Regions from separate parts of the Streptococcus sp. IMAU 99161 genome, predicted to be linked through region 1. Evidence: predicted binding sites of a transcription regulator. Region 1 holds the regulator's gene; the other holds the start of a gene.

Evidence for each region. The regulator NrdR, encoded in region 1, represses ribonucleotide reductase genes. The targets are predictions, from matches to a motif close to ACACNATATATNGTGT.
Region 2: nrdH (glutaredoxin-like protein NrdH) is a predicted target of NrdR. The motif match lies at 7,985-8,000, and genes of this name have one in related genera.

Annotation. Positions count from the first base shown of each region.
Region 1 is NZ_JAAPAW010000011.1:126,343-138,534, forward strand. Features, by position in the region: gene gndA (NADP-dependent phosphogluconate dehydrogenase) at 1-1,273, shown strand, start outside; gene HA044_RS06180 (response regulator transcription factor) at 1,283-1,981, shown strand; gene HA044_RS06185 (PTS transporter subunit IIBC) at 2,431-4,623, shown strand; gene HA044_RS06190 (endonuclease/exonuclease/phosphatase family protein) at 4,708-5,520, shown strand; gene nrdR (transcriptional regulator NrdR) at 5,688-6,161, shown strand; gene HA044_RS06200 (DNA helicase) at 6,162-7,340, shown strand; gene dnaI (primosomal protein DnaI) at 7,341-8,240, shown strand; gene HA044_RS06210 (NADPH-dependent oxidoreductase) at 8,237-8,950, shown strand; gene der (ribosome biogenesis GTPase Der) at 8,979-10,289, shown strand; gene HA044_RS06225 (hypothetical protein) at 10,890-11,231, shown strand; gene HA044_RS06230 (DEAD/DEAH box helicase) at 11,891-12,192, shown strand, end outside.
Region 2 is NZ_JAAPAW010000006.1:236,148-248,339, forward strand. Features, by position in the region: gene glgA (glycogen synthase GlgA) at 1-918, opposite strand, end outside; gene glgD (glucose-1-phosphate adenylyltransferase subunit GlgD) at 918-2,054, opposite strand; gene HA044_RS03480 (glucose-1-phosphate adenylyltransferase) at 2,044-3,186, opposite strand; gene glgB (1,4-alpha-glucan branching protein GlgB) at 3,239-5,143, opposite strand; gene ptsP (phosphoenolpyruvate--protein phosphotransferase) at 5,641-7,374, opposite strand; gene HA044_RS03495 (phosphocarrier protein HPr) at 7,377-7,640, opposite strand; gene nrdH (glutaredoxin-like protein NrdH) at 8,117-8,335, shown strand; gene nrdE (class 1b ribonucleoside-diphosphate reductase subunit alpha) at 8,427-10,586, shown strand; gene nrdF (class 1b ribonucleoside-diphosphate reductase subunit beta) at 11,013-11,972, shown strand; gene alaS (alanine--tRNA ligase) at 12,083-12,192, opposite strand, start outside.

The sequences.
Region 1 (12,192 bases):
CGTGCCAAGCTATGATATCGAAAGCTTCGTAAACTCTATTGAAAAACCACGTCGGATCATGCTTATGGTTCAAGCTGGACCTGGTACAGACGCAACGATCCAAGCCCTTCTTCCACACTTGGATAAAGGGGATATCTTGATCGACGGAGGAAATACTTTCTACAAAGATACCATCCGTCGAAACGAAGAATTGGCGAACTCAGGGATCAACTTTATCGGTACTGGTGTCTCTGGTGGGGAAAAAGGTGCCCTTGAAGGACCATCTATCATGCCTGGTGGACAAAAAGAAGCCTATGACTTGGTAGCGGATGTTCTTGAAGAAATCTCAGCTAAAGCGCCAGAAGATGGCAAACCATGTGTGACTTACATCGGTCCTAATGGAGCTGGTCACTATGTGAAAATGGTCCATAACGGTATCGAATACGGTGATATGCAATTGATTGCTGAAAGCTATGACTTAATGCAACACTTACTTGGTCTTTCTGCAGAAGACATGGCTGAAATCTTCACTGAGTGGAACAAGGGTGAGTTGGACAGCTACTTGATCCAAATCACAGCAGATATCTTGAAACGTAAAGACGACGAAGGTCAAGACGGACCAATTGTAGACTACATCTTAGATGCTGCAGGTAACAAAGGAACTGGTAAATGGACGAGCCAATCAGCACTTGACCTTGGTGTTCCATTGTCACTGATTACAGAGTCTGTATTTGCCCGTTATATTTCTGCCTACAAAGAAGAACGCGTTCACGCTAGCAAGGTGCTTCCAAAACCAGCTGCCTTCAAATTTGAAGGCGACAAGGCTGAATTGATTGAAAAGATTCGTCAAGCTCTTTACTTCTCAAAAATCATCTCATATGCACAAGGTTTTGCCCAATTGCGTGTCGCTTCTAAAGAAAACAACTGGAACTTGCCATTTGCGGACATCGCATCTATCTGGCGTGATGGATGTATCATCCGTTCTCGTTTCTTGCAAAAGATCACAGATGCTTACAACCGTGATGCAGATCTTGCTAACCTTCTTTTGGATGAGTACTTCTTGGATGTAACAGCTAAGTACCAACAATCTGTTCGTGATATTGTAGCTCTTGCTGTTCAAGCTGGTGTACCCGTACCAACCTTCTCAGCAGCTATTACTTACTTTGATAGCTACCGTTCAGCGGATCTTCCAGCGAACTTGATCCAAGCACAACGTGACTACTTTGGTGCTCATACATACAAACGTAAGGATAAAGAAGGCGTCTTCCACTATTCTTGGTATGACGAAAAATAATCTTGCTTTATGGTCAAACGAGTCCTACTAGTAGAAAATGAGAAGCAAATCGCTCGCTTTATCGATTTGGAATTGCAAAAACAAGGCTACCAAGTGGATCTCGCCGAGGATGGCAAGACCGGTTTAGCCTTGGTGACTGCAACCAAATACGATCTGATCTTGTTTAATTACGAGCTATCTGATATGTCTGGTGAAGCGTTCGCCCAAGAGATCGGTCGGATTCGGCCTGCCTCTGTTTTGATTGTGTTGGATAGACGCGAAAAAATTGCTGAGCACAAAGAGAGCATTCAGCAGTTTGCTGTTTCCTATATGGTCAAACCTTTTGTGATCAGTGACTTGGTGGATAAGATCACAGCTATCTTTAGAGGTCGTGATTATATTGACCAACACTGCAGTCAGATGAAAATTCCAACTGCTTACCGCAATCTGCGGATTGATGTAGAGCACCATACGGTCTATCGCGGAAAAGAGCTGATTAGCTTAACACGAAGAGAATACGACCTCCTAGCAACTCTGATGGGAAGCAAAGGAGCGGTGACACGCGAGCAGATATTGGAAAGCGTTTGGAAATATGAGAGTACGGGTGAAACCAATATTGTTGATGTGTATATTCGCTACCTCCGTGGGAAAATAGATCTCCCAGGACAAAAAAGCTATATCAAAACCGTTCGTGGGATTGGCTATGCCATGCAAGATGAATTGGATTAAATCTAAATTGATCTAAACATGTTCCTTGTGTGAGCACGGCAGGTAGTTGAAATAATCCAGTGGATGAGTTCAATCAGTCCAAGTGCCTGAAACTAAAAGTTTTCAGGCACTTTTTTATGGTTGAGAGTTTTAACTAATCTCCTAAGGATAGAGAATTGTGATTGTTACAGAATCGCTTAGCGTAGTTCATCTCATGACAAAACAGTCGACGGACTTCTAATTCGGACCCGTTAGAGGTCTGAATTTTATGTATGTAGAGAAAACGTTTGCGTTAGTTTGCTAAGATCCTGACACCCAAATTTCCTCAAAAAATGCGGTATCTTTTAAAGAAATTTAGAAAAAGTTAGTTGAAAGTGTTTACAATTTCAAAAAATATGGTATACTAGTAAGTAATTAAGCGCAAACGTTTTCTCAAACCAAAGCCTTAAACAATATAAGGAGGTTGAATGATGAACAAAGGATCATTCAAAAGTTTATTTAGCTTTGAATTCTGGCAAAAGTTCGGTAAGGCCTTGATGGTTGTTATCGCTGTAATGCCAGCAGCCGGATTGATGATTTCTATCGGGAAATCTATCCCAATGATCAATCCAAATTTCTCTCCACTTGTCATTACAGGTGGAATCTTAGAACAAATTGGTTGGGGGGTTATCGGGAACCTTCACATCCTCTTTGCCCTCGCTATCGGTGGAAGTTGGGCTAAGGAACGTGCAGGCGGTGCCTTTGCAGCTGGTCTCTCTTTCATTTTGATTAACCGTATTACTGGTGCCGTTTTTGGAGTGACATCTGCTTTATTGACTCAAAAAGGTGCTACCGTTCATACACTTTTTGGTGGTTCAATTAAAGTTGCAGATTATTTCATTAGCGTTCTTGAAGCACCTGCTCTAAATATGGGGGTATTCGTAGGGATTATCTCTGGTTTTGTAGGAGCGACTGCTTTCAACAAATACTACAACTACCGCAAACTTCCTGAAGCTCTTTCTTTCTTTAATGGGAAACGCTTTGTACCATTTGTCGTTATCGTTCGTTCTATTATTACAGCTTTGCTTTTAGCAATCATTTGGCCAGTCATTCAATCAGGAATTAATGGTTTTGGTGTTTGGATTGCCAACTCGCAATCAACTGCTCCAGTCTTGGCGCCATTCTTGTTTGGTACCTTGGAACGTCTTCTCTTGCCGTTTGGACTTCACCATATGTTGACTATTCCAATCAACTATACTCAATTGGGTGGTACATACCATGTATTGACAGGTGCTGCCAAAGGAACAACTGTATTTGGACAAGACCCACTTTGGTTGGCTTGGGTAAATGACCTTGTTAACTTGAAAAAGGCTGATCCTAGCCAATATCACCACTTGCTTCAAGCTTACACACCAGCTCGTTTCAAAGTTGGTCAAATGATCGGATCATTTGGTATCTTGATGGGGATCGTGGTTGCGATCTACCGCAATGTTGATTCAGATAAAAAAGAAAAATACAAAGGGATGCTCTTTGCAACAGCCCTTGCAACCTTCCTTACAGGTGTAACAGAACCAATTGAATACATGTTCATGTTTATTGCAACACCGTTGTATATCATCTATGCCTTTGTACAAGGGGCAGCCTTTGCAATGGCGGACTTGGTTCACCTTCGGGTTCACTCATTTGGTTCCATCGAATTCTTGACACGTACTCCAATGGCGCTCAATGCTGGATTGGCAATCGATATCTTTAACTTTGCATGGGTAACGGTCCTCTTTGGATTTATCATGTACTTCATTGCCAACTTCATGATCAAGAAATTCAACTATGCAACTCCAGGACGTAACGGAAACTATGAGCAAAATGATGATGCAGCTTCAGGAGACGGTGCAGCAGCAGGTGCTACTACAAGCTCAGCAAGCTCACAAGTGATCAACATCATCAACCTTCTTGGTGGACGTGCCAATATTGTCGACGTGGATGCATGTATGACGCGTCTTCGTGTAACCGTTAAAGATGCTGAAAAAGTCGGTAATGAAGAACAATGGAAAGCAGAAGGGGCTATGGGGCTTGTCATGAAAGGACAAGGTGTCCAAGCTATCTACGGACCAAAAGCTGACGTCTTGAAATCAGATATCCAAGATGTACTCGATTCAGGTGAAGTCATTCCTGAAACACTACCTAGCCAAATGACTGCCGTTCAAAAAGCGGAAGCAACATTTAAGGGTGTGACAGATGAAGTGCACTCAGTGGCAGATGGTCAAGTCATCACTATTGAAAATGTAAAAGATCCAGTCTTTTCACAAAAAATGATGGGAGATGGATTTGCAGTTGAGCCTGAAAATGGACATATCGTCTCTCCAGTCGCTGGTAAGATTACCAGTATCTTCCCAACCAAACATGCCCTTGGTTTAGTAACCGAAAATGGTTTGGAAGTTTTGGTTCACATCGGTTTAGATACTGTTAGTCTAGAAGGAAAACCATTTGAGGTCAAAGTGTCTGAAGGCCAAACAGTGGCTGCAGGTGACCTTTTAGTAGAAGCAGACTTGGATGCGATCCATGAAGCAGGTCGTGAAACTACAACAGTTGTTGTCTTCACCAATGCGGATGCCATCAAGTCAGTCTCAGTCCAACATACTGGTCAATTGGCAGCAAACGCGCCAGTCGCAACAGTAGAATTATAAGAGATTTTGGCAAAGAAAATGAGGTTGGGACAGTGTTCCCGGCCTCTTGCCGTTTCTCGTTTTTGAAAAAGGAGAAATCAGGGAATGAAATTTTTAACCTTAAATTCCCATAGTTGGATGGAAGAGAATGCCCAAGAAAAATTTGAGATTCTCAAGGAGCAAATTTTAAAAGCTGAATATGATGTGATTTGCTTTCAAGAAGTCAATCAAGAGATGGCCTCTGAGGAAGTTGAAACAGATGGGTATTATCAGGCTTTACCGTCAGCTGTAGCCATTCATAAGGATCATTTTGTACGGGTTTTGGTTGAGGAGTTGGCTGCTCAAGGGCTCCACTATTACTGGACTTGGGCTTACAACCATATTGGCTATGACCACCTAAATGAAGGAGTAGCGGTTCTTTCGCGTCAACCATTGAGAGCCGAGGAGATCTTAGTATCCAATATGGATGATCCTAAGGACTACCATACCCGTCGAGTAGCAGTAGCTCATACGACGGTCGATGGGAAAGAAATTGCGGTTGCCAGTGTCCATCTTTCATGGTGGGACAAAGGATTCCAGTTTGAGTGGCCACGCATTGAGAACTATTTCAGCCAAGTGGGAAAACCGTTTATTTTAGCTGGTGATTTTAATAATCCCGCAGGTCAAGAGGGCTACGAAACGATTTTGTCCAGTCCGTTTGTCCTTCAGGATAGTTTTATCGAGGCCAAAGAAACGAGAGGAACCTATACTGTAGGTCCAGGAATCGATGGTTGGACGGACAATCAAGTGCCTTTGCGAATTGATTATGTATTTGCCAGCCAAGAATGGGACATTCAGAACTTACACGTGATCTTTGATGGCCAAAACCTACCACTGGTGAGTGACCACTATGGTCTAGAAGCCGTCTTATCTTTGTAATTCAAAAGGAGAGTCGATAGAAGCCGTTTTGTTTGAACACCTTCTATTCGAACTCTTTTTTGCTGTATTTTAGGAGTTTTCGAGGCGAACCTTTGCTCCTCTTCTGCTTTCTTTACGATTCAATTTATGGTAAAATGAAGTGTTAAAACAGTTTAAGGAGGTAGCAAATGCGTTGTCCAAAATGTGGTGGAAGTAAGTCCAGTGTGGTAGATAGTCGACAAGCTGAGGATGGAAAAACCATTCGCCGTCGTCGGGAATGCGAAGAGTGCCACTATCGCTTTACTACCTACGAACGAGTAGAAGAACGAACCCTGGTCGTTGTCAAAAAAGATGGAACGCGTGAGCAATTTTCTCGTGATAAGATCTTTAATGGGATCATTCGCTCGGCTCAAAAACGACCGGTTTCAAGTGATGAAATCGAGGAGATTGTGAACCAAATCGAACAAAAGGTTCGCAGCCAAAGTGAAAATGAAATTAATAGTGAGTACATTGGTTCCTTAGTGATGGATGAATTAGCAGACCTAGATGAGATTACCTATGTGCGTTTTGCTAGTGTTTACAGGAGTTTCAAGGATGTCGGTGAATTGGAGACTCTCTTGAAGCAAATTACCAAGGGAAGCAAGAAGAAAAAGGAAAAATAAATGAAGCCCAATACTCCTTTCGCATTTTTAAAAAATCAATCTCTGCCACCAGCAGGGCCTGCGCTGGAGCTGTATTATTTGCCGATTTTGGGGCTGGAAACCGTTTCGGTTTATCGCTACCTAGTGGCCAGTTATGATCAAGGTGAAAAGCAACACCTCTTGGCACAGATTCTCAATCATATAGATCTTGGCTTTCCTCAACTGCTACTAGCTTTTGACCGTTTGATTGCGATGGGCTTGATGGATATTTTTGAGGAAGAAGATGCACTCACTATTCAGTTGCATGCTCCTCTTGAGAGTCCGTCTTTCTTTTCAAATGCTGTTTACAAACGCTTGCTTGAAAAAAAGATTGGAGAGAAAGCTCTAGAAGAGTTACTTCCAGAGCATTCACTAGGAACCAAGCGCCAGGTGTCCTTCTCACAAATTTTCGGTCTGGGAGAAGGAGAGAGTGCGGTTGTACCAAGTAAGAAACAAGCATTTGATATGGAAATGTTCAAACGCATGATGCGTCGAGATGGCCTTCGCTTTGAAGATGAAGGAGAGGCAACCTTGGCTCTCTTTGCAATAGCTGAAGAACAACATTGGACCTGGTATGAAACTTATCTCCTTGCCAAAGAAACTCTTGTGGATCGGACCATTTCACCTAAACGAATGCGGCAAAAATTGGCCCAAGGAAACCAAGAAAATCCACGTCTGTCCTATAGTCGTCAGGAAGAGACAATCCTGAAGGAAGCCAAGCAAAAAACAAGCCTGCAATTTTTGGCTGAGATCAAGAAGGCCCGCAAGGCAACCATTACACAGAGCGAGCGCAAAACCTTGACTAAACTAGCTGAACTGGGCTTGCTGGATGAAGTCATCAATATTATTTTATTGCTGACCTTTAACAAAACCCAGTCGGCGAATCTCAATGAGAAGTATGCCTTAAAGGTGGGCAATGATTTTTCTTACCAAAAGGTCAATAGTGCAGAAATGGCGATTCTCAAGGTTCGAGAGCGCCAAGAGCAGGCGAAGAATCAAGGGAATAAAGGTGGAAAGGCGACATCTCCAAAAGATAGACCAACCAATGTTCCTAAGTGGAGCCAGCCAAACTACCAAAATCAAACCAGTCAAGAAGAAAAAGTGGATCTTGCAAAAGAGAAACAACGTCTATTAGAAAAATTAAATCAAGGAGGTGAGTAGATGGAAAGTGTCGGTCAAACCATGTCTCACATGAACCGTGCTCGTCAATTCAACTATGAGGATTTGGTGGCACAAATTTTAGCGGATCAGGAAGTTGCGGCTTTTATCAAGGAACGTTCCTTGTCTGAGCAAGAAATTCGTCGCAGTATTTCAAAATTTAATCAATACATTAGTGAGCGCAACCGCTTTTTGCTGGGAGATCCCGATTATATTGCCAAAGGATATAAGCCTGTCTTAACCATGAATGAGGGCTATGCGGATGTGGCCTATGAAGAGACCCCTGAATTGATTGAAGCCCAAAAACGAGCTGCGATTAACCAACGTCTGAACCTGATCAATCTACCATCAACCTTGAAAGAGGCAAGTCTCGCTAAGGTTGACCTTGATGACAAGGGACGCTTTGTGGCCTTTGAAGAATTAGCCAATTTTGTGGCCAAGTATCCCGACTACCAAAAAGGGATCTACCTTTATGGTGATTTTGGGGTAGGAAAGAGCTACATGATGGCGGCCTTGGCCCATGATTTGTCTGAAAAGCGTCAAGCCTCTACCACTCTTCTTCATTTTCCTAGCTTTGTGATTGATGTCAAAAATGCTATTAGCTCAGGCTTGGTCAAGGAAATGGTCGACCAGGTCAAGAAAGCTGAAATTTTAATTCTTGATGATGTCGGCGCAGAACAGATGTCGGCCTGGGTGAGAGATGAAGTGCTGCAAGTGATCTTGCAACACCGGATGCAGGAAAATCTCCCTACCTTCTTTACCTCTAACTTTAATTTGAAAGAGCTAGAAGCTCACTTTTCGGCCTCGCGCAATGGTGATGAAACCTGGCAGGCCAAACGCCTGATGGAGCGCGTGAAATTCTTAGCTAAGGAAATCCATTTGGAAGGAGTAAACCGCCGATGAATGAAACCATCCGTTTAATGAAGTCTCATTTTTCTGTTCGTCGTTTTAAGGATGAAGCCATCAAGGAAGAAGATCTCAACGAAATTCTGACGGCTGGCCAGATGGCTTCTAGCTGGAAAAATTTTCAGTCTTATTCTGTGATTGTGGTCAAGAGCAAAGAGAAAAAAGAGGCTCTCTACGACTTGCTTCCTCAAGAAGCCATTCGTCAAGCAGCGGCCTTCCTTCTATTTGTTGGAGATTTAAATCGAGCTGAAAAAGCTGTCCATCTGCATGAGAAGGACTTCCATCCGGAAGGTGTGGACAATTTGCTGATCACTTCAGTGGATGCTGCCTTAGCTGCTCAAAATACGCTTTTAGCAGCAGAAAGTCTGGGCTACGGAGGTGTCATTATTGGCATGTTACGCTACTGTGCAGAAGAAGTCGCAACACTTTTTCATCTGCCAGATTATACCTATCCTGTTTTTGGGATTGCGCTAGGAGTCCCGAATCAAGACCATCCTGTGAAACCACGCTTGCCGTTGGAACAAGTCGTATTTCAGGAAGACTATCAAGAGCAGGATCCGTCTTTTGTATCTGCTTTTGATCAGGTGCAGGCTGATTATGCTGGCGCGCGTGCAACGGATAGTTGGAGCGAGCGGGTGGCAACTCAGTTTGGTCAACCTGAAGAAGCAACGACCAAAGCCTTGTTAGAAAAACACAAACTATTATAAACATTTCGTTAGAAGAAAAGAGGAAATCATGGCCCTACCAACTATTGCGATTGTAGGCCGTCCCAATGTCGGAAAATCAACGCTTTTCAACCGGATTGCCGGTGAGCGGATCTCCATCGTTGAGGATGTGGAAGGAGTCACTCGGGACCGCATTTATGCAACAGCTGAGTGGCTAAACCGAAAATTTAGTATCATTGATACTGGAGGAATTGATGATGTGGATGCCCCATTTATGGAGCAAATCAAACATCAGGCAGAAATTGCCATGGATGAAGCAGATGTGATCGTCTTTGTCGTTTCTGGTAAAGAAGGGATCACAGATGCCGATGAATATGTCACTCGTATTCTCTACAAGACTCATAAACCTATTATCTTGGCAGTAAATAAAGTCGATAATCCAGAGATGCGCAATGACATCTATGATTTTTATGCCTTGGGACTGGGTGAGCCCCTTCCAGTATCCTCTGTTCATGGGATTGGAACCGGTGATGTACTTGATGCCATCATCGAAAATCTTCCAATTGAAACAGAAAAAGAAAACCCAGATTTGATTAAATTTAGCTTGATTGGCCGTCCAAATGTCGGGAAATCTAGCTTGATTAATGCGATTCTTGGTGAAGACCGGGTGATTGCAAGCCCAGTAGCTGGTACAACTCGGGATGCCATTGATACCCATTTTACGGATGCCGAAGGCCAAGAATTTACCATGATCGACACGGCCGGTATGCGTAAGTCTGGAAAAGTCTATGAAAACACCGAAAAATACTCCGTTATGCGTGCCATGCGTGCCATCGATCGTTCCGATGTCGTCTTGATGGTGCTCAATGCCGAAGAAGGAATTCGCGAGTACGACAAGCGGATTGCCGGTTTCGCCCATGAAGCTGGTAAAGGCATGATCATCGTGGTCAATAAGTGGGACACCATTGAAAAAGACAACCATACCATGAAGCAGTGGGAAGAGGATATTCGCGATCAATTCCAGTACCTTTCCTATGCTCCGATTGTCTTTGTGTCCGCTCTTACCAAACAACGTTTACAAAAATTACCAGAGATGATCAAACAGATTAGTGAAAGCCAAAACACTCGAATTCCATCAGCGGTCTTGAATGATGTCATTATGGATGCCATTGCCATCAACCCAACACCTACTGATAAAGGAAAACGTCTCAAGATCTTTTATGCAACACAGGTTTCCACCAAACCACCGACTTTTGTCGTCTTTGTCAATGAAGAAGAACTCATGCATTTCTCTTACTTGCGTTTCTTAGAAAATCAAATTCGCAAGGCCTTTGTCTTTGAAGGCACTCCGATCCATTTGATTGCTCGTAAACGAAAGTAGGTAAAATGCGAAAAACAAATCGTTTTGTAAGATGAATTTTTGCCAGCTTTGTCTTTATTTTATTAACAGCTTGCCAGTCAATACGCCAAGAGAAGTATCAGGGGTCCTAGGGTAATGGGGATGAATCCGTTATTCTAACTATAAAAAATAAGGAAATCCTTAAAACGGAGTTCTGGAAAGAATTACCCGATATTGATGCTTCTGATTCATTATCATTTCATTCAGCGAAAGATAGTTTGCTTGAACATTATGGTCATATAAAGGGAATGGACTATTCTGTTGAAAAATCCAAGTCAGGCCATTTACAGATACATATCGTGACAGATTTTTCGAAATTGGATCTTAAAGCTTGGAACAAAGCCTTTAAAACAGATAGAAAATTAAAGGATGTAACCGACTATAGAAAAACGAAAAAAATATTAGAAGATAATGGAATGGTCAAAGTCCGGTGAAAGAATAGGATTGAAAATAACCAAAGAGGACTCCTTGTCAACTTCAACAGGTAGAAAAAGGGTCCTTTTTTCTATGAAAATTTGATATACTAAAACGTTAGAGGAAAAAGTAGGATATTTTTTTATTAAAAGAAAAGAAGGGGAAGCAATGTCTGGTACAGAATTACTATTGTTTGTTTCTTTGTTATGCTTATTGGCACTTGTACGTGTCATGAGAGGAGTTTTTAATAATGCTTTGGTCTTTTGGGGGTTGGCCATCCTTTATGGAACTTCACTGATACTAATCATTTGGGAATGGGTGATCATGACATCATCCATGACATTTTATGGAGAGATTGTCAAAGAAAGTTATGACTCTCTATTCGTTAAAGGATTAGCTGTCCTTCAAATTCTCTGGTCCTTCATTAAATTGTTATGTTTGGGCAAATTGTACATGATAATCGGGAATGCCTTAATGAAAAACAATTCACAAGATCAAGTGGCTGACTAATGGAAAAGGATTTGGAAAAAGGAATAGGGAACAGCACGTGAAAAAGCAGTTTCATGTAGTCTTTTACCAGTAGTCAGAAAGATGAGCACATCTGCCTAGCTCCAAGAGCCTGAGAATTGTTGGGGTAGGTAAAGGAAACATGGTTTCGTCACCAGAGGTTTTCGTTAGAGCACAAAAGCGAGCAAAGACTTAGGAGACTTGCTTCTCAAGTCCTATCCACCACCTCAATGCAGTTCGTTTAGCAATCAACCACTGGATCATATAGTTGTTTCTATTAAACCTCAAAGAGGCTGGGACAAAAGTCCTAGCCTCTCAATTGTCTTTGGATTGTCGAGCAAGACGCAGTGGTTGAGTGGGCTCTACTACGCTGATTTCATCAGCTTCAACAGCCCTACTCAAAACTGTGCGGAGGTGGGACAACGAAATCGAATTCTAACGAATGACTGATTTCTGTCCCACTCTCTCTTTTTAGAATCGAAAAACAAGAGATAGGTTTACAAGGAGACCTTTCTTGTTACGAAATCAGTTGAAAAGCTGGGACAATCTGGTCTCAGCTTTTTTTATCTAAAATGGGCTAAAATCCTTTCAAGATGATGACTATCTTTTCCTATTTTTCTATGGATATGGTATAATAAAGGGATGAATATAAGGTGGTAAACATGGCAAAATTAATTCCTGGGAAGGTTCGTTCACAAGGGAGCCTTCTCTATGAAGCAGGGAAAGTTTCCCTTCAGGAAGTGAAAGATAAGTACCTCTATTTTCGAGTAGAAGACGAAAATTTGCGCTACAGTTTAGATGACGAGGCGATCTTTTGTAGTTGTGCCTTCTTTCAAAAGAAAAAATTCTGTACGCATTTGGCAGCTGTTGAGGCCTACTTGAAAAATGACGACAAGGGGAAAACAGCTCTTACCAGTCTGGAAGAAGATGCGAGCGCGACCGAAGAGACCCAAGAAAAAGTCTC
Region 2 (12,192 bases), on a different contig from region 1:
TTTTTGGCGTGTCAAACGAGAAACAATCCCAAACAGAGGAACATCATCCCGTACAGGTAATCCAACGCGCTCTTGAAGGGCCCGTTTGCTCTCTGCTTTTCCTGATAAATCGTCTTTGCTAAAATGATAGGTTAAGAGTGGATCTGTTTCCGGATCATAAAGATCTGCATCAATTCCATTGACAATACCTGTCAGTTTTCCAGATTCCATCCGCAAGATTTGATCCAGACCACAACCATACTCAGGGGTCATAATCTCGTAAGAATAACTAGGAGAAACCGTCGTAACACGATCCGCATACAAGATACCAGCCTTCATCCAATTGAGACAGTCTTTCCAACGAAGTGTGCCATCTTCATAACGTTCAAAGCCTACACCAAACAGATCCCACAACATACCTGGATCAAATTGCCCTTGGAATTCCAAATTGTGGATGGTTAAAACAGATTTAATACCATTGTAAGCTTGAATCCAACGGTATTTTTCTTTCAGAAGGAATGGAATCATGGCCGTATGATAATCATGCGCATGCACAACATCTGGAATAAAATCCACTCGCTCCATCATCTCGAGAGCTGCCAATTGGAAATAGGCGAAGCGTTCTCCATCATCGAAATCACCATAAACATGGCCTCTGAAGAAATATTTTTGGTTATCAATGAAATAGAAGGTAACACCATCTCTAAAGATACGCTTAACCCCAACGTATTCACTTCTCCAACCAACCTTGGTTTCAAAATGCAAGACATCTTCGATTTGATCCCCAAATTTGGTATCTACCATATCATAGTAGGGAAGAACCACACGAACATCGTGCCCACTTTTAGCTAGTGATTTGGGAAGAGCTCCAATTACATCACCCAAACCACCTGTTTTTGAAAATGGAGCCCCTTCAGCTGCGACAAATAATAGTTTCATTAGACAATATCCTCTGTAACAATTGTTCCTTTTTGAACCACTACAGGTGCTTCTAGACTACCACGAATCGTCACACCAGCAGCGACTTCAACACCCTTATCAAGAATTGCATGTTCAACAATGGCATTTTCACGAACCACAACACCTGGGAAGAGTATACTACTACGAACCTCTGAACCTTGATGTAAGTAGACACGACGCGAAACGACAGAGTTTTCTACCCTACCTTCTACGATACTACCTGATGCAAATTGAGAGGTCTTAATATTTGAAGTTTTTGCGTAATAGGTTGGCTCTTCATTTTTCACCTTTGTATAAACTTTTTGATTTGGAGAGAAGAGTTTGATGAAATTTTGTGTTTCCAACATATCCAAATTTGAACGATAATAAGACTCTACAGAATGAACATTGGCTAAGTAACCTGTATATTCAAAGGCAAAGGCATTGTATTCTACCGCCAACTCGCGTAAGATGTAGCGCAATTTTTGCGGATATTCTTTTTTCGCTTCTTCCTCAATCTTTTCGATCAACCAAGGCGTATCCACAATAAAGATATCTGTCGACATATTGTAGACTTCTTTTGCATCTTTGCTATCAAAGAGTTTTTGACTGATGACATGGTCTGATTCATCAATTTCCAAGACAGAATTGACTTCTGAAATATCTTTTGAAGGCAATTTTTTATAGACCACCGTGATCGGACGATCGACCGTATTGTGCAAATGGAAGACCTGATTGAGATCAATATTTACTAAGACATCACAGTTCAAAGCAACTGTTTGGTCGGAGCCAGACCGTCTCAGATAAGTCAATAATTGTTGGTAGTATTCTGGTCCTACCGTTGTATTTTCAACTGGAGTATTATAGATTCCAAGGTAATAGTGACTCAGCAAAGTAGACAAGCCCCATTCACGACCAGAACGAATATGGTCAAAGACTGAGCTGATATTCTCTTGTTGGAAGATTCCAAAAACGCTCCGAATTCCTGCATTGGCAAGACTTGACAACGGGAAGTCAATCAAACGGTATTTCCCACCAAAAGGCAAAGAGGCAACCGGACGATGGCTAGTTAAAGTGGACATATCATGATACCCAACTGTATTTCCTAGAATGGCTGAATATTTATCAATCTTCATCTGTAACTACCCCCACTTTTTCATTGTAACCGATAACTTGTACTTCCTCTGTACCATCAATCACGACACCATCCGCAATGACAGCACCCTCACCAATAATCGCACGTTTGACAACTGCACCTTTACCGATAATGGCATTGCTCATCACGACAGAGTCTTCTACAACAGCGCCTTCACGGATCTGAGCTTCTGTAGATAAGATGGAATGTTTCACCGTACCATCTACCAAGCAACCATCGACGACCAGAGAGTCTTCAACATGCCCATTTTCACCAAAGAAGTTTGGTGGAGAAATGAGGTTACGTGAATAGATTTTCCAGTGACGATCACGACTATCCAAAGCATTATTTGGATCAATGTATTCCATATTGGCTTCCCAAAGAGATTCAATGGTCCCAACGTCCTTCCAATACCCATTGAATTCATAGGCATAAACGCTTTCACCTGATTCAAGATAAGTTGGAATGACATTTTTACCAAAGTCTGACATATCGATATCGCTCTTTTCAGCAGCAACCAGCATATTGCGCAAACGAGCCCAGTCAAAAATGTAAATTCCCATGGATGCTTTGGTTGATTTTGGTTCTGCTGGTTTTTCTTCAAACTCAACAATCCGATTGTTGGCATCTGTATTCATGATTCCAAAACGGCTAGCTTCCTTCAATGGTACATCCAAAACGGCTACTGTCAAACTAGCATTGTTATCTTTGTGAGATTGAAGCATGTCATCGTAGTCCATCTTGTAGATATGGTCTCCAGAAAGGATGAGAACATATTCCGGATTGATGCTATCGATATAGTCGATATTTTGGAAGATTGCATGGCTAGTTCCTTCAAACCAACGATTTCCTTCACTAGCAGAATAGGGTTGTAGGATAGAAACCCCTGTATTGATCCCATCTAAGCCCCAGCTCGAACCATTTCCAATGTGGCTATTTAGTGCGAGCGGTTGGTATTGTGTAATAACTCCGACATTATGAATACCTGAATTGGCACAATTTGATAAAGCAAAATCGATAATGCGATAGCGTCCACCAAATTGAACCGCAGGTTTTGCAATGTTTTGAGTTAATTTCCCAAGACGTGTTCCTTGCCCACCGGCAAGAATTAAAGCAAGCATTTCATTCTTCATTGACTTCTTCCTCTTTATAAAGCCTAGACTCCTATAGAGTCAACCAATTAACCTATTTATCAGATGTTTTTGATTTCGTCGTACGCAACTTTCTCTTCACCTTCCAAATGCTGGCACCCAATGCCGGTAAGGTAAAGGTCAAAGTTTGCTGATAATCCTTCCACAGCCCTTCTTGAGACTGAACTGTCGGATTGGTTTCTTTCCAAACGCCTCCCCATTCTTCTAATTCCGTATTCCAAATCTCTTCGTAAACAGCAGGAATTGGAACACCAATCGTAAAGTCCTTGCGTTCAATTGGAGCCATATTAAAGACACAGATCAAAAATTCACCTTTGCGAGTTTTCCGAATGAGCGAAAGTACACTTTGATCGCGATTGTCCGCATCAATAATTTCTAAGCCCTCAAAGCTCTCATCAATTTCCCACAATTCCTTGTGATCTTTATATAATTGATTCAGCTGCGAAGTAAAATGGCGCATCTTCGCATTCATTTCATCTTCAAGATTACTCCATTCGAGTTGCTCTTCTGATTTCCACTCTAAAAACTGACCGAATTCAGATCCCATAAAGAGTAACTTCTTACCTGGATGGCAAACCTGGTAGGTCAAGAGATTGCGAAGACCTGAAAATTGATTGTAGCGGTCTCCCCACATCTTATGCATCATACTCTTCTTTCCGTGAACCACTTCATCGTGAGAAAAAGGTAGCAAGAAGTGTTCAGAAAAGGCATACATAAAACTGAAGGTTACCAGATTAAAATCATACTTACGGTAGATTGGATCTTCCTCATAGAATTTGAGAATGTCATTCATCCACCCCATATTCCATTTATAGTCAAAGCCCAAGCCCCCTTCTTCTTCAGGACCCGTAATTTTTTGACCAGCCGAGCTTTCCTCAGCAATCATCATAACATCTGGGTGGTCTTGCTTGATAATTGCATTTAGGCGTCGTAAGAAGTGGACCCCTTCATAATTCAAATTTCCCCCGTCAATATTTGGCACCCATGGTCCGCTATCATAATCGAGATACAACATGTTGCTGACCGCATCCACACGAATACCATCTAAATGATAGGTTTCGATCCAGAACTTGAGGCTAGAAATCAAGAAGGATTGCACTTGATTTTTCCCCAAATCAAAGTTCAAGGCTCCCCAACCATAGTTGTGGGCCCGATGTTCATCTTGATATTCAAAGGTTGGTGTCCCATCATAATAAGCCAAGGCATCGTCATTGATAATGAAATGACCAGGCACCCAGTCCACAATGACCCCAATATTGTTCAGATGGCATTCTTCCACAAAATCTTGAAATTCTTCCGGACTACCGTAGGTATGTTCCAGGGCAAAGTAACCCATCAACTGGTAACCCCAGCTAAGGCCTAGTGGGTGAGCCATTACCGGCATAAACTCCACATGCGTATAGTTCATTTCAACCAGATAAGGAATCAATTCTTCCTTTAACTGGGTAAAACTATAGGGACTATGGTCTTCGTTGCGTTTCCACGATCCTGCGTGAACCTCATAAATGCTAACCGGTCTCTCTTTAAAGCCCAGTTTTTTACGACGGGCTCTCCAAAGACCATCTTTCCATTTTTTCTCAGGAATCTCTTTAATAATGGAGCCTGTATGAGGGCGCTTTTCCATCCAAAGAGCCACCGGATCAATTTTCAGGATTTGCTGGCCATTGTTTCGAGTGACAAGATATTTGTAGATATCTCCTTCCTTGGCATCTGGGCAAAAGGCTTCCCAAACCCCCCCTTCGTTTTTCACCATGGGAAGTTTACGATCCTCCCAATCAGTGAAATCGCCGACCACATGCACGGCTTGGGCATTGGGGGCCCAAACACGGAAGGTGTATCCTTCTTGATCTTCGATGATCTCCTTGTGAGCTCCTAGGTACTCTTGAAGTTGAAAGTTGTCCCCTCTTCCAAAAGTCCATAAGTCTGTACTTCTATCCATGTACTTACTCCTTTATGTTTTTGAAAGCGTTTTCTGCTTGATTTAATTTTACTATAAAACTGTTAAATTTTCAAGATGATTCTGTCAAATTCATATGAAATATTCAGGAAACTTTTATTATTTTTTCCTACCGAATAGTTTCTTTTCATTTATTCCTATTTTCTGAAGATTATATACTATTATACTAAATTTTTCTAGTTTTTGAAAGTTAAAACCGAACTTTCATATGACGAGATTTATCACTAATTAGTTAAAAACGAATATTACCCTACATTTTGCTTTAAATAATGGAAGAAAATTTTTCAAAAAAAGAGGCTGGGACAAAAGTCCTAGCCTCTCAATTGTTTTTGGATTATCGAGCAAGACGCAGTGGTTGAGTGGGCTCTACTACGCTGATTTCATCAGCTTTTACAGCCCTACTCAACTGTGCGGAGGTGGGACGACGAAATCGAATTCTAACGAATGACCGATTTCTGTCCCACTCTCTTGATTGATTCTTAGTCAACGTTTACGTATTCTTTTGAAAGTTCAAGAACTTCTTCCATTGTTGAACATTCAGTAAGAGCACGGTTAGCGTATTCTTTCATCTTAGCTGTGTCCAATTTCTTCATCAAGCTACGTGTACGAAGTACTGAAGTAGCTGACATGGAGAACTCATCCAAGCCCATTCCGACAAGAAGCGGAACAGCTGTTTGGTCACCAGCCATTTCACCACACATACCCGCCCATTTACCTTCAGCATGCGCCGCTTTGATCACGTTATTAATCAAACGAAGAATTGATGGGTTATATGGTTGGTAAAGGTATGAAACTTGTTCATTCATACGGTCAGCAGCCATTGTGTATTGGATAAGATCATTTGTACCAATTGAGAAGAAATCAACTTCTTTCGCGAATTGGTCTGCAAGCATAGCTGCAGCTGGAATTTCAATCATGATACCAACTTGGATATCATCTGCAACTGCAACACCTTCCGCAAGCAATTTAGCCTTTTCTTCTTCAAGGATACCTTTTGCAGTACGGAACTCTTTCAACAAAGCAACCATTGGGAACATGATCCGTAATTTACCGTGAACAGATGCACGAAGCAAAGCACGCAATTGTGTACGGAACATTTGATTACCCGTTTCAGAGATAGAAATACGCAAAGCACGGTAACCCAAGAATGGGTTCATTTCTTTAGGAAGATCGAAGTAAGGAAGTTCTTTATCCCCACCGATATCCATTGTACGAACGACAACAGGTTTACCGTTCATACCTTCAAGAACTGCTTTGTATGCTTCGTATTGATCATCTTCAGTTGGGAAGTCTTGAGAGTCCATGTACAAAAATTCTGTCCGGTAAAGGCCAACAGCTTCTGCACCATTTGCGTTGACCCCTTCAACATCTTTAGGAGTACCAATGTTAGCAGCCAACTCGAAGTGTTTGCCATCAGCTGTCACTGTTTGAGCATCTTTGAGGAGAGCCCATTCAGCTTTTTGTTTCGCATAAGCTTCACCAGCTGCTTTAAATGCTGCAATTTGTTCTTCAGTTGGGTTGATGACCACTTCGCCAGTGATTCCAGATACAGCCAACACATCACCGTCTTGTACCAAATCAGTAATATTGTTTGTACCAAGAACCGCTGCGATTTCGAGTGTACGAGCCATGATTGCTGAGTGACTGGTACGTCCACCGATGTTTGTCACAAAGGCTTTGACATACTTTTTGTTCAACTGAGCCGTATCAGATGGAGTTAAATCGTGTGCCACAACAATAGATTCTTCATCGATTGTTGCAGGATTCGGCAATTTTTTACCTAGCAAGCTAGCAAGGACACGTTTGGTAACGTCACGAATATCTGCCGCACGTTCTTGCATGTATGGATTGTCTTCCATCCCTTCAAAAATGGCGATAAACATATCAGTGACTTCTTTCAAGCCAGCTTCTGCGTTGATTTTTTTCGTACGAATGGTTTCTTTGATTTGGCCAACCATTTCAGGGTCAGCAAGAACCATCATATGCGCATCAAAAACTTGCGCTGCTTCTTCACCAAGGCTTGCTACTGCATTCTCCCGAATAAGAGAAAGCTCGTTCTGTGAAGCTTCAAGAGCTGCATCCAAACGAGCTTCTTCTGCACTTGTATCTTCGACTGAAACAGTCTCGAATGATAAGTCTGGTTGAATGAGCAAATATGCCTTAGCAACGGCAACACCATCAGATGCTGCGATTCCCTTAAGCATTTTTGTCATATTTAAGCCAATCCTTCTTTTGTCATTGTTTCTGAGATAGCAGCGATCGCATCATCTGCGTCTGCACCTTCAGCTGAGATCACAACATCTGCACCTTGACCAACACCAAGGCTCATAACACCCATGATTGATTTCAAGTTTACTGATTTACCTTTGTATTCAAGAGTGATATCTGAAGCGAATTTGCTAGCAGTTTGAACCAACAAAGTTGCTGGACGTGCGTGGATACCTGTTTCTGCCACAATGTGGAAATCTTTAGAAGCCATAATTGGACTCTCCTTTTTAAAAATAGTTTTGAGTTACCTTTTGATAACCCTTACAATTTGGTATTATATCATCTTTTGAAATTTTTTTCAAGATTTTTATCACTCACTTACAGAAAAAGCCTGCCAAAAATCGCAAGCCAGATACATTTTACTGAAATGAGCTTCAATGAATGAAAAAGTCATTGAATTTTCTACTATATTATAATCCAGTTATTTTCACTCTTTTCAAATAGTAAAAAGCTAGAAAACCACAGGATATTGATTCATCAAAAAATTATTCCTAATTAAAGATGCTTTAAAGCCTATTCCTATCCCTTTTTCAAGATTTTCCTACTTTTATCATACCACAACATATTGTGCTTTAAAAAGCCCTTTTTAGATCTTTGCACAATATTTAGTTAAAATTATTGACAAGTTGCTAGAATTTGTTTATACTGTTTACAGATTTATATTTCGATAGGAGAACGGAAAAAGAAATGGTAACCATTTACTCAAAAAATAATTGTGTACAATGCAAAATGACAAAGCGGTTTCTCGATAGCAACCATGTGGAATACCGTGAAATCAACTTGGATGAACAACCTGAATTCGTAGAGCACGTTAAGAGCCTTGGCTTCAATGCTGCTCCTGTTGTCCAAACACCAGATGATGTATTTTCAGGCTTTCAACCAGCTAAGTTGAAGAAACTTTCTTAATAAACACAGGATTTTGCTGAAATAGGGTCTAGCGTTAGCAACCTAACACTAGACTTTTTACTTGTAATTTAGAAATTAGAAAAGGATTATTATGGGATTAAAATCTCTTGAAGACGTGACGTATTTTCGTCTAAATAATGAAATCAACCGTCCGGTCAATGGCCAAATCATGCTTCATAAAGATAAGGAAGCCTTGGATGCCTTCTTTAAAGAAAATGTAGTGCCAAATACTTTGGCCTTTGATTCAATCACTGACAAGATTCAGTACCTTCTAGAGCATAATTACATTGAAAGAGCTTTCATCGAGAAGTACCGTCCAGAATTTTTGGAAGAATTGGCCCAATTTATCAAAGACCAACACTTCCAATTTAAGTCTTTCATGGCGGCTTATAAATTTTATAACCAGTACGCTTTGAAAACCAATGATGGGGATGCTTACCTTGAAAGTATGGAAGACCGGGTCTTCTTTAATGCTCTCTACTTCGCAGATGGAAATGAAACCATTGCCAAAGATATCGCAAATGAAATCATCCACCAACGTTACCAACCTGCCACTCCTTCTTTCTTAAATGCAGGTCGTGCTCGTCGTGGTGAATTGGTTTCTTGTTTCTTAATTCAAGTAACAGATGATATGAACTCGATCGGACGTTCCATCAACTCTGCCCTGCAACTTTCTCGTATCGGTGGGGGTGTTGGGATTTCCCTCAGCAACCTTCGTGAAGGTGGTGCACCCATCAAGGGCTATGAAGGTGCTGCTTCAGGTGTCGTTCCAGTTATGAAGTTGTTCGAAGATAGCTTCTCATACTCTAACCAATTGGGTCAACGTCAAGGTGCCGGAGTTGTTTACCTCAACGTCTTCCATCCAGACATCATCGCTTTCCTTTCAACTAAGAAAGAAAATGCCGATGAAAAAGTTCGTGTCAAGACGCTCTCACTAGGTGTTGTCGTTCCAGACAAATTCTATGAATTAGCGCGTAAAAATGAAGAGATGTACCTCTTCAGCCCATACTCTGTCGAACGCGAATACGGTGTGCCGTTCAACTACATCGACATTACTGAAAAATACGACGAATTAGTAGCAAATCCGAATATCCGCAAGACCAAGATCAAGGCGCGTGATTTGGAAACTGAAATTTCTAAATTGCAACAAGAATCCGGTTATCCATATGTCGTCAATATTGATACAGCCAACCGTGCAAATCCTGTTGATGGAAAAATCATCATGAGTAACTTGTGTTCTGAAATTCTCCAAGTTCAAGAGCCAAGTTTGATTAACGATGCTCAAGAATTCCTTCAAATGGGGACAGACGTTTCTTGTAACCTTGGTTCAACCAACGTGGTCAACATGATGACGTCACCTGACTTTGGCCGTTCGATTCGTGCCATGGTGCGTGCTTTGACCTTCGTTACAGATAGCTCCCATATTGTCGCGGTCCCTACGATTGATCATGGTAATAAACAAGCCCACACCTTCGGCCTTGGAGCCATGGGGCTTCACAGCTACCTTGCGCAACAATTGATTGAATATGGATCACCTGAGTCTGTTGAATTCACCAGCATCTACTTCATGCTCATGAATTACTGGACTCTCGTGGAATCAAACAACATCGCGCGTGAACGGGGCCTTACCTTCCACAACTTTGAAAAATCAGACTATGCTAGCGGCACTTACTTTGATAAGTATGTGACTGGAGAGTTTGTTCCAAAATCCGATCGTGTCAAAGAATTGTTCAAAGATATCTTTATTCCTAGCGCTGCTGACTGGGCTGAACTTCGTGATAAAGTAAAAGCAGATGGTCTTTACCACCAAAACCGCTTGGCAGTCGCACCAAATGGCTCTATCAGCTACATCAACGATGTGTCTGCTTCTATCCACCCCATCACACAACGGATCGAAGAACGCCAAGAAAAGAAAATTGGGAAGATCTACTACCCTGCAGCTGGTTTATCAACTGAAACCATTCCTTACTACACTTCTGCTTATGACATGGATATGCGAAAAGTAATCGATGTCTACGCGGCTGCAACTGAGCACGTAGACCAAGGACTTTCCCTCACACTCTTTATGCGCAGTGACATTCCAAAAGGTCTCTACGAATGGAAGAAAGAAAATAAACAAACGACACGTGACTTGTCCATCCTTCGCAACTACGCCTTTAACAAAGGAATCAAGTCCATCTACTACGTCCGTACCTTTACAGATGATGGTGGAGAAGTTGGTGCTAACCAATGTGAAAGCTGTGTCATCTAACAAATTATTAATAAGGAATTTTTATGAAAAAACATTTTTCACTACAACAATACTCTATTTGTTTATTATTAGAATCTGCAACTTTTTTATTCTTATTCAGATTAATTATTGGTTTAATTATCAAATTGAAACTACAAGCTACATTTCGTACTACCTTATTATTCTCAGTTTGTTTTTTAGGGTTGGTATACTTTGTCCTCAAGAGTATCTCACAAAAATACTCTAACAAACCTTATCTATCAATGCTTCCTGTTAGCTATTTACTCGGATTTTATCTGATTTATTTTAAGATGTTTCTAGATAATACAACTAAATTTTTTGATTATACCGAACAACTAGCTTTACTAACTTTGTTCTTTATTATTGTAAATACTATTGATAAGATTATCGATAATTTTCTAAAAAACTCCAAGGAGAAATAAACCTATGGAAACTTACTACAAAGCCATTAACTGGAATGCCATCGAAGATGTCATCGATAAATCCACTTGGGAAAAGCTGACGGAGCAATTTTGGCTCGATACTCGTATTCCGTTGTCAAACGACTTGGACGACTGGAGAAAGTTATCTCACAAAGAAAAAGACTTAGTTGGAAAAGTCTTTGGTGGATTGACTCTTCTAGATACCATGCAGTCTGAAACAGGTGTCAACGCCCTTCGCGCAGATATCCGTACCCCTCATGAAGAAGCAGTCTTTAATAACATCCAATTTATGGAATCTGTCCACGCTAAGTCCTACTCCTCTATCTTTTCTACCTTGAACACCAAGGCTGAAATTGAGGACATCTTTGAGTGGACCAACACCAATCCATATCTTCAGAAAAAAGCTGAAATCGTCAACGAAATCTATCTCCATGGTACGCCACTTGAAAAAAAAGTAGCCAGCGTCTTTCTTGAAACCTTCCTCTTCTACTCTGGTTTCTTCACACCGCTCTACTATCTTGGGAACAACAAGTTAGCTAACGTAGCTGAAATTATCAAGTTGATCATTCGAGACGAATCTGTTCACGGAACCTATATCGGCTACAAGTTCCAACTTGGATTTAACGAATTACCAGAAGACGAGCAAGAAAAACTCAAAGAATGGATGTACGACCTGCTCTACACCCTCTATGAGAATGAAGAAGGCTACACAGAGAGCCTCTATGACGGTGTGGGTTGGACAGAGGAGGTCAAGACCTTCCTTCGTTACAACGCCAATAAAGCCCTCATGAACCTGGGCCAAGATCCGCTTTTCCCTGACTCAGCAGATGATGTCAACCCAATCGTCATGAACGGAATCTCAACCGGAACATCCAACCACGACTTCTTCTCTCAAGTCGGAAATGGTTACCTTCTCGGTGAAGTAGAAGCCATGCAGGATGACGATTACAACTACGGATTATAAGAAGAAAAACCTTTCCAGACGGAGAGGTTTTTTTATTGCAATCTTATTCTGATTGGAGCTATTTCTTTTTTGAAAAAAGAGGTTGGATCAACATCCAACCTCTCTGATTCTTACAATTTACCTGCTACGACATCCAACAATTCTTGGATTTTCGCTTGGTCGCTTCCTCCTGCCATGGCCATGTCTGGTTTACCACCACCACGTCCGTCGACGATTGGAG